3 regions of the Paenibacillus sp. TSM33 genome follow, and region 3 is predicted to be linked to each of the others. Evidence: riboswitches for the same ligand, from Rfam matches in the RefSeq annotation. Region 3 holds a riboswitch; each other region holds the start of a gene.
The links. Region 3 has a riboswitch for cobalamin ahead of cobJ (precorrin-3B C(17)-methyltransferase). Riboswitches for the same ligand answer to the same signal wherever they lie in the genome.
Positions count from the first base shown of each region.

Region 1: it holds a riboswitch for cobalamin, as region 3 does, so the genes downstream of both, ACN6NF_RS24590 (ABC transporter substrate-binding protein) here and cobJ (precorrin-3B C(17)-methyltransferase) in region 3, are expected to answer to the same signal.
Region 2: it holds a riboswitch for cobalamin, as region 3 does, so the genes downstream of both, ACN6NF_RS06685 (ABC transporter substrate-binding protein) here and cobJ (precorrin-3B C(17)-methyltransferase) in region 3, are expected to answer to the same signal.

Region 1 covers NZ_JBLZXB010000023.1:287,449-290,730, reverse strand. The annotation lists gene ACN6NF_RS24595 (nucleobase:cation symporter-2 family protein) at 1-340, shown strand, start outside; cobalamin riboswitch at 1,106-1,310, shown strand; gene ACN6NF_RS24590 (ABC transporter substrate-binding protein) at 1,527-3,110, shown strand; gene nikB (nickel ABC transporter permease) at 3,126-3,282, shown strand, end outside.
Region 2 covers NZ_JBLZXB010000010.1:613,906-617,187, forward strand. The annotation lists gene cbiB (adenosylcobinamide-phosphate synthase CbiB) at 1-144, shown strand, start outside; gene ACN6NF_RS06680 (histidine phosphatase family protein) at 159-911, shown strand; cobalamin riboswitch at 1,012-1,225, shown strand; gene ACN6NF_RS06685 (ABC transporter substrate-binding protein) at 1,433-2,440, shown strand; gene ACN6NF_RS06690 (FecCD family ABC transporter permease) at 2,437-3,282, shown strand, end outside.
Region 3 covers NZ_JBLZXB010000023.1:56,549-59,830, reverse strand. The annotation lists gene ACN6NF_RS23555 (uroporphyrinogen-III synthase) at 1-369, shown strand, start outside; gene ACN6NF_RS23550 (LOG family protein) at 569-1,123, shown strand; cobalamin riboswitch at 1,181-1,366, shown strand; gene cobJ (precorrin-3B C(17)-methyltransferase) at 1,675-3,282, shown strand, end outside.

The DNA.
Region 1 (3,282 bases), 230 kb from region 3:
GCTGGCTGCCTTGACGACAGTGATTCCTAACGCTGTGCTGGGCGGGGCGATGATCGTCATGTTTGGCTCGGTTGCTGCATCAGGCATGTCTATTTTGTCAGAAGTGGATCTGCGGAAAGAAAGCAATCTGCTGATTGCAGCATGCAGTATTGCCGTGGGCCTAGGCTCAGCTGTTCTGCCGCAAATGTTCGACCAACTGCCGAGCTTTGCCAAAATGCTGCTGCAAAACGGCATCGTATCTGGCTCGATTACGGCAATTGTCTTGAACATTGTTTTGGCAAGAAAACAGGGTGAATCGGTCAAAAGCGTTAATGTCTCAGAAGTTCCACAGAAGGTTTGATGAATAGGAAATAAACAAAAACAGCCGGAGAGAGGACGTAGCCTCTTTTCCGGCTGTTTGGCATGGCGGTAATCAGAATGATTATTTGTTCAGTAGCATGAAGTTATTGATAACCCTCTTCTTGTATGAAAATGGGGGATTGAGAACCTAGTAGAAAAGTTTGCTAGAGTAGTAGATGAGGGAATGGTATAATCTACCTTATGGACTTTGAATAGTGGTGGATGTTTTCGGACCACGGCGCAGCTTCCCGAAAGGGGGTGAAGCCGATGGTCAACCTTGTGTCGTGCTACGATGTGCTACGTTGGATGGTTACGTTACTAAGCCTGGTGTTTAGTATTCGTAAACTTTATCGCTGGCTGCGTCGGAAATTTCGGAACAAGCGAAAACCCACCGCTTGATTAGGTTAGGCGCCTAACGGTGGGTTTAGCTAAGCATTTAGCGCGCCGTGGTGATCCACAGCCCTTCAAGTCCTAAGAGTCTTTGCCGTTGGCGCGGCGAAGGCTCTTTTTAGTATACGGATACGGTGGTTATCTCTATACCTAATTTTAGCACGTGAATTTCGTGCACGCAACGTTAAGACATACCTTCAATTGCGCGCAAGCAATGAATAGCCTTGGTCTTGATTCACACTATATCATTCAAATTTAAAATATTACGCTACACTTGTTGACAAGCCAGTAGCAACAAAATAAGATAATCCTAATTCGTAATAAAAAGGAATAAAGGAAGAAAACAGGTGTGAGCCGGACAACTCTATGTACGAAGTTTCGTAGAGACGATGTAGATAGTTGTTGAGCGTGTTCACTTAAAAGGGAAGTTCGGTAGATTCCGACACGGACCCGCCACTGTATACAGGCATCAGCAGGGTAATGCTGGAGCTTTCAGAACAAGCCACTGGAACTGTGAGGAACCGGGAAGGCCTGAAAGATACGCTTGGAGTCAGGAGACCTGCCTGTTTTGACATCACTGTCAGACCCACGGGATGCTGGGGAGGTGGTTAGGCGTGCTGCATACGGAATGTCTGAAACCAATCTGATTCCTTCTATGTTTTGGAGTTGACTTTGAGGTGAGTTTTGACATTTTATAATGAAAGCATTTCTGACTGCTGATCAGGTGGTCGGGAATGCTTTTTTCGCGTTTTGCGTTAGGTTTATACGATTTTACAAGATAGAGAGGGAAATGTGGGATGATAGGCAATCGTAATAGGCGTTCATGGTTCATATGTACAGGATGGCTACTGCTGATGGCAGTCATGGCTCTTTCGGGATGTGGCACAGCCACAAAGACGGAGGATAGCTCGGGCAAGGGTGAGAACAGGTCTGCACAACAGACTCAAGCAGATAAAAAGCTGGTGATGGCGTATACGTGGAAACCGTCAGGCGTCGATCCGCATGGAGACAATAGCTGGGACGTGATGCGTTCCGGTGCCGGTGAGACACTCATTCGTTTGAATGAAAAGCTGGAGCCTGTGGCTTGGCTAGCCAAGGAGTGGGAACATGACAGTCCTAACGTGTGGACGTTCAGCTTGCAGGATAAGGTCACGTTTCATAATGGAAAGAGCATGGATGCAGAAAGTGTAAAAGCATCTTTGCTGCGCTCAATCGAGAAAAGCCATCTGGCGAAGGATTTACTGGATGTGAAGTCCATTGATGTAACTGGTCCGCTGACGTTAGAAATTACGACAAACCAACCGAATGCAGCGCTGGTATCCAATCTGGCTGATCCGTCAACGATCGTGCTGGATGTGGCATCCATGAAAGATGAGCAGAGCTACCCTGCGATGACAGGTGCTTTCAAAATTAAAGCCTTCAACAAGGATCAATCCTTGGTCGTCGAGCGTTATGACGGATACTGGGGCGAAAAGGCACGACTGGCTGAAGCGACGATGAAATTCATTACAGACGGTAATTCGCGCCTGATGGCGTTGCAGTCTGGTGAAGTGGATGTAGCGACGGATATTCCGGTAGATAACGCAGAGGTATTAAAAAAGAACGACAAGCTACAAGTGCTGTCGGCTCCATCCTTGCGCACCCATATGATTGTGTACAACATGGAATCGCCTGTGTTCAAGGATGCAACCAACCGTAAGGTGGTGGACAGTCTGATTCCGCGCGCATCCATTGTGAGCGCCGTCATGAGGGGATTTGGTACGGAAGCAAGCAGCCCGTTTCCGAGTATTCTTCCCTTCGGTAAGATTGAGCGCAAAGCATTGGACGGAACGACGGAGCAGTTGTTGACGAAGGATGGCTGGCAGAAGGATGCCCAAGGTACGTGGACCAAGCAGGGTAAGCCATTCGAGGTTACACTGCTGACCTTCCCTCAGCGTCCGGAGCTATCCGTCATGGCTGAGGTGATTCAGAGCCAATTGCTAAATGAGGGAATCCAGGTCAAGATTCGCAAGGTGGAAAATATCGACGAGGCGTTGACCAAAAACGATTGGGATTTTGCTATGTACAGCATGCTCACGGCCCATACAGGGGAGCCGCAATATTTTATGGACATGTTCTACTCCTCTACAAGTGCAGCGAATGTAAGCCGTTATGCTTCCAAACCGCTGGAGAATATTCTTCACAGCCTGAAGTTGGCAAAGGATACCGCACAGCGTAATGCGGTAACACTGCAAGCGCTGGATATCATCAATACAGATTTGCCGCAGTCGTTCATTGTGCATCCTGACAATGTGTTTGGTGTAAAAAAAGGAGTGAAGGGCTTTACGCCGCATCCGATCGAGTATTACTACATTACAGCGCAATCCGATATTGCGGAATAACGAGCAACGTATCCTATGATTCGTTTTATACTGGAACGTGTGGCGCAGCTGCCCATCATTGTATTCGTTGTATCTACGCTGACTTTTGTACTGATGAGGTTGGCCCCTGGTGATCCTGCTCTCATTTTACTCACCGCACATAATGTTCCTGCTTCTGGGGAGGCGCTGACCG
Region 2 (3,282 bases), on a different contig from region 3:
GCATATATGGGCGAAGGGATACGACCGCTGGAGTCGAAGGATATCCGGCATACAATCCGGCTGATGTTCGCCGTATCCACTATGTTTGTAGGGTTGTGTTTGTTGGGCGCTACGGGGTGTTTTGCCTTGGGATGGATGCGGTGAGGAGTGACATCATTTTGAAACAAAATACAGAAGGGAAAAGAGTGCGAGAATGTGCACTAAGTCCGAACCCACAACAGGATATTGAGCCGAATGATGCTAAAGAAGATCTGCAGTGGGACATGGAGCTCGTGCTAGTTCGTCATGGCACAACCTTATGGAATAAGGAACGTCGATATCTGGGACATGCCGATTTGGGTTTGCTGTCTGGAGCAGAGCAGGAATTAAAGCCTTTACGGAAAAAAGTGCAGGGCCAGTCCTTTGCTCGAATCTATTGCAGTGACTTGATGCGATGTCGCCAGACTTTGCGGATCATTTTGCCGGAGTCAGCATTGACGACTGAACGTTCCCTATCTGCTATGCCTCCTATCATGGAGCCACGTCTGCGAGAACTTCATTTTGGCGAGTGGGATGGAAAAACGTATGACATGCTTAAGGATGTGGCGTTGTATCGCGCTTGGATTGATGAGCCGCAACGAATTACTCCTCCTGGAGGAGAGCCTTGGATCGATTTCGTGAATCGTCTGCGCGAATTTCTAGACTCTCTGTATGCGTGGCGTACTGCTATGGACGTTCAGTCCATAGGGTTTAATGCCGCGCCGTCCTCTGTTTTGATTGTTACGCATGGTGGTGTAATTCGTCAGTTGGCTTGTATGCTTATGCCAGGCCATGATTTTTGGAGTCTAAATCCGAAGCCGGGAGATGCATTTAGGATTCGGTTAAGGTTGACTGGACCGCACAACTATATCGCAAGATTGCTTTCTCATTAGGTTAAACACGGCGAATAAAGCGGCTGTTTGGGTTGTAAGCTAACTCTTTTTAACCTATAATCATCAAGTAAAAGAACGGCTTGACTACCATTACATCAAATATCCAGCAGACGAGGTCGGCGCTGTGTGAGGAATCTACTGTTTTCCTTCACTGCGCTGTTAAAAGGGAAGTCGGTGTGAGTCCGACGCGGTCCCGCCACTGTAAATGGAAAATTGCCCATTAGCCCTGTTTTATGTGCCGTCAAGCACATGAAAGAATATCAGGACATGCATCTTCCATAAGTCAGGATACCTGCCCGTCCGCCTGTCACCATAATCCTTCGAGGAAAGGATGACGTGTTCTCAGTGACTGTCCATGCGGAAAGAAGCTGCCCGCCTGCGCACGATCTGTGCTAACGTGACCCCTGTGTCCTAATATGAGGATACGGGGTTTTTTGATAGGAAAAGAAGGCTGGAATGAGGAAATACGGATGATGTTCAAGTAACGCTCTTAACGATTTTTGTATGAAGGGGTGCAAATCATGGCAGTAAAGAAAATAAAGGTATGGACAACAGGTCTATTGGCGCTGATATTGGCAGTTGTGCTGAGTGCATGTGGCGCGGATGGAAAAAATGCAGAAAATAAAGAGGGCCAAGCTCCTCCACAGCAGCCGGGACAGACCGTAACCGCACAAGAGCCTCCGGGCAAAACGGTTTACCCGCTAACGGTTAAGGATGCAACAGGACAGGAATTTACATTCAAAAAAGCACCGGACAAGATTGTTTCCGTCTCCCCGGCAGAAACCGAGGCGCTGTTTGCTATCGGACTGGACAAGGAAATTGTCGGTGTCTCCGACTACTCTGATTACCCGGAGGCAGCTACGAAAAAGCCTAAAGTGGGCGGTATTATGAAACCGAACGAAGAGGCGGTCATTGCTGCGAACCCTGATGTCGTTTTTGCAGGGATTTCACTTAGTGAACAGGCTACGACTAAGCTGCGTGACATGGGGATTATGATTTTTAAAACGGAACCGAAAACCGTTGAAGATGTCATAGCTAACATCGAATTGTATGGGAAAATCACCGATCATCAGAAAGAAGCAAGAGCGGTGACCGACAAGATGAGAGCAGATGTAGCGGAAGTAAAAGAAGGAGTTAAAAATATCGGCAAAGGGCAGAAGCTGCGGGTATACGTCGAATTTTCACCAGGCTGGACAGTGGGTAAAGGCGAATTTATGGACGAGCTGATTACATTAGCAGGTGGTGAAAATGTAGGTGCCACGCAGAAGGGCTGGTATCAAATCAGTGAGGAAAATATTATAGCTACCAACCCTGACGTGATTTTGTACAGCAAAAGTGTGAAGGATGACAAAACAGGCCAAACCCTCGGCGATATCATTAAAGCTCGCAGCGGATGGGATCAAATATCGGCTGTTCGTAACAATCGTGTATTTGCCGTGGACGATAATTTGATCAGCCGTCCAGGTCCACGTGTAACGGAAGGACTCAAGGAAGTGGCTAAGGGCGTGTACCCTGAAATTTTCAAATGAACCGCAAACTGATCGGTTTTGGGGGGACAGGTCTTGTCTTGCTGCTGCTGACGTTGCTGCTCTGTCTTGGCATCGGCTCGGTCAGTCTTCCGGTCAGCCAGATCACAGGTATTTTGATCAACCACCTACCGTGGTTAGGTGATACGTTTACACCGGATTGGAATACATCCGCAGAGCAGATTATTTTGAAGGTCAGATTGCCAAGAGTGTTACTGGGAATGTTGGTCGGAGCAGCGCTGGCGCTGGCGGGAGCTGGATTTCAGGGTGTATTGCGTAATCCCTTGGCTGATCCCTATACCCTTGGGGTATCCTCGGGAGCTTCGGTAGGAGCGGCAGTACTGATTTATTGGGGGCTTCAATTTTCATTTGTGGGTATATGGACCCTTCCGCTAGTCGCATTTATAACCGGCATGCTGACGCTGTGGATGGTGTTGACGTTGGCGCGTGAAGGTGGGAAAATTCCGACCCAAAGCCTCATTTTATCAGGTGTGGTGATGCAATTTTTTTGGGGAGCCATTGTTTCTTTTCTGACAGCCATGTCGAAGGAAACAGTCAATGAAATATTGTACTGGACGTTGGGAAGTCTTAGTCTGCGAGGTTGGTCATATACGGGAATTCTTTTACCTTACGTGATCGTTGGGCTGGTGTTTCTATGGAACCGGGCACGGGTGCTGAATATTCTGGCTTTGGGTGAACGTCAAGCGGCTCATATGGGGGTTCATGTAGATGCGACGAAGCTATATGTCCTGATCATATCTACCTTGCTGACAGCCGCCGCTGTCTCGGTATGCGGAGTCATTGGCTTTGTCGGACTCGTTGTACCACATATCATTCGTCTGGTG
Region 3 (3,282 bases):
CGCCAAGTACTTCCTTATAGGCATATCCCACCTGAAGAAGCAAAATTGCAGGCGTTACTAGATGATGTTATCAATCGTAAGATTGATGCTGTTACGTTCACGAGTGGCCCGCAAATCCGATTTTTGGCCCAATATGCCAGAGAGCAAAATCGCATCGAGGATTTATTGGACGCTTTTCGTGAGGATGTAATTGCTGTATCGGTAGGCAAGGTGACCGCGCAATCCATTTTGGAAGAAGGGATTGAACGAATTGTATTTCCAACTGAAGAGCGCATGGGAGCGATGATGGTAGAGCTGGGCAAATATTTTGAGCATAGCGATTTGGCGCATGGCTACGGTCTGAAGAGTGTGAACGGTCATTTGAAATGAGCTGGAAATGATAAATGCAGTAAGCCAAAATGAACTTATATTTACTAATCCAGCGTAAAATAAAGATAAGGGCCTACGAGGTCTTTATCTTTTTTTGTTGGACATGCATCGACAAAGTTTTTTGTTATAGCGAAAATATTTATCTAATATAATGAATAAGTTTCGATGCATGATATTGAGGACAGGAGCTGAGACGTTTATGAATTCTATTTGTGTATTTGCAGGGTCCAGACCTGGGCATTCATCGGTATATGTTGAGGCGGCAGGCAAGCTGGGTGAAGCTATGGCTCGCCAACATATCCGTCTGATCTATGGTGGTTCCAGCAGAGGACTGATGGGTAAGGTGGCGGATGGACTGCTGGCGGGTGACGGCCAGGTCACCGGTATTATGCCTACCCTGTTATTTGATGCAGAAATCATTCATCGGGGAGTTACCGAGTTTATTGAGGTAGCAAGCATGCATGAACGTAAAGCGGCGATGAGTGAGATGGCCGATGCGTTTATAGCCCTTCCGGGTGGCTTGGGAACCTTTGAAGAGCTGTTCGAGGTATTATGCTGGGCGCAAATTGGCATTCATCGCAAGCCTATTGGGCTGCTAAATGTGAATGGATATTTTGACCCGTTGGTAGAAATGGTACGTCATAGCGTTCAGGAAGGGTTTACTGGGGCCGATCATCCAGCATTACTGAGCATCTCTGCGGTCCCGGACGAATTGCTGCATATGTTAAAAAATAAAGCAAAGAACTTAAAATAAAGCTTTTTTCGTGCTTGCACAACTGATTGAGGCAAGGTTATGATAAGACCCATAATCAAATAGCGGACAGACAAGGTGCCTTTGCGGTTGAGCAAAGGGTAACAGGGAATCGGGTGCAAGTCCCGAGCGGTCCCGCCACTGTAAGGAAGAGGATTCTTTTAAATGGTCACTCGTACAAAACGGGGAAGACGAGAGAATCCGTTGATGCCAAGCCAGGAGACCTACCTTGATCTGTATGCACCGTTAACCTTCGCGGAGAGGATGGGTGTACGAAATCAGGAAATCAGGCACACGTTGCTTTTTCCATGTTGGTTACAGGTTTGCGTGGATATGAACGTGCAGCAGCGTTTGAAGCGCAAACAAAACAGATGGAAAACAACGGCAGATTGGGGGAGACAAGAACTGTCTTCTTACGCTGTTTCGTCTGGTAAGAGAGATACGTACATAGAAACCCCATCCGGGCAGGATGGGGTTTTTTTGAGTTGCAGGATGCCACAAATTATTGAAATAGATAGTATAGCTGCCCTGAAAAGGATGATAGGAGGAGCACGATGAGCCCATTAGGAAAATTGCTGGTGATTGGATTTGGACCAGGAGATATGGAACATATCACAAAACGGGCGTTGGATGCGCTGGCCGAAAGTGAGGTCATTATCGGCTACAATACCTACGTTGATTTGATCCGTCCGTTGTTGAACGGCCAGGAGATTGTACGCACAGGGATGACAGAAGAAGTGAGCCGTGCGCAGGAGGCGGTTCGCCAAGCAGAGATGGGCAAGAAGGTAGCCGTCATTTCCAGTGGAGATGCAGGAGTCTATGGTATGGCAGGGCTAGTGTACGAAGTGCTGATGCAAAAAGGCTGGCGTCGCGAGGACGGGGTTGAGGTGGAAGTTGTGCCTGGGATCTCGGCTATTCAATCCTGTGCTTCGTTGTTGGGAGCGCCGGTTATGCATGATGCTTGCACGATCAGTCTGAGTGATCATCTAACCCCGTGGGAAACGATCGTGAAGCGTGTAGAAGCTGCGGCTTCGGCTGATTTTGTGATTGCATTATACAACCCGCGTAGTGGTCGACGTACTCGCCAGATTGTGGAGACGCAGTCCATTTTACTTCGTTATCGTGATCCGCAAACTCCAGTTGGGCTGGTGAAGAGTGCTTATCGTGAACGTCAGCAGGTTATTGTAACGACGCTGGAAGATATGCTGAACCATGATATCGGGATGCTGACGACCGTAATCATCGGCAACTCCTCGACGACAGTGTATGACGGCTTAATCGTGACTCCGCGCGGCTATCAGCGTAAATACACGCTGGACGCGACCGAACAGGTGCTCAAACCGCATCAGCGGCTTCGCACGGAAGCGGAGCCGTGGTCGCTGGGCGCGCAAGAGGATCGCGCGCTGGATACACCGCAGGGAGGCGGAGCTTTGACTGCGCCTCCCGAGCCTTCCGCGAGCGGCGCTGCGGTTGCCACGCAGGTACGCCCGCAAGCGATGGCTGCCGTGCAGGCTGCGCCTGCGAAGCAAACCGGGACGGCTCCAGCCTCGCTGGCAGCAGAGGCACTAAGCCGCCTCGCTGTCGGCGGCAAGCTGCCGGGCGAAGCCAACGCTCGCTGGAGCGGGCAAGCGCCTGCCGCCCAGAGCGCCGTCGGAACGGCAACGGTGGCCGGAGCAGGGGCTACGGCCGGGATGGAGACAGGCGGCTTTGGCAAGCCTGCGCTGTTTGAGGTGGGGGTTTCCCCTGGCGTGGGAAACAAGAAGTTCACTGCTCGGCAGATGGCCCTGCTTGCCGAGGTAGCGGGTGATGATGGCGAGCTGGAATACACGCCAGATCATCAGATCGTGCTGCGCGTGCCGTGCGCAGACCCCGAGGAACTGGTCGGACGGCTGCGGGATGAACGATTCATTGTCATGCCGATCGGCGATGTGTTTAAGGTGAAAGCATGTGACTTCTGCAATATGGAGAAAGATGATGCGGTGCCTGTGGCTGAGCAATTACAGGTTGTACTTGGCGGATTACAGGCACCCAAGGAAACGAGCATTGCTTTGAACGGATGCGGCATGGCCTGCTATGGAGCGGTGCTGGAGGATATCGGAATTGTCTATCGCAAGGGAGGATACGATCTGTTCCTCGGCGGCAAAAAATTTGGCCGCAATGCT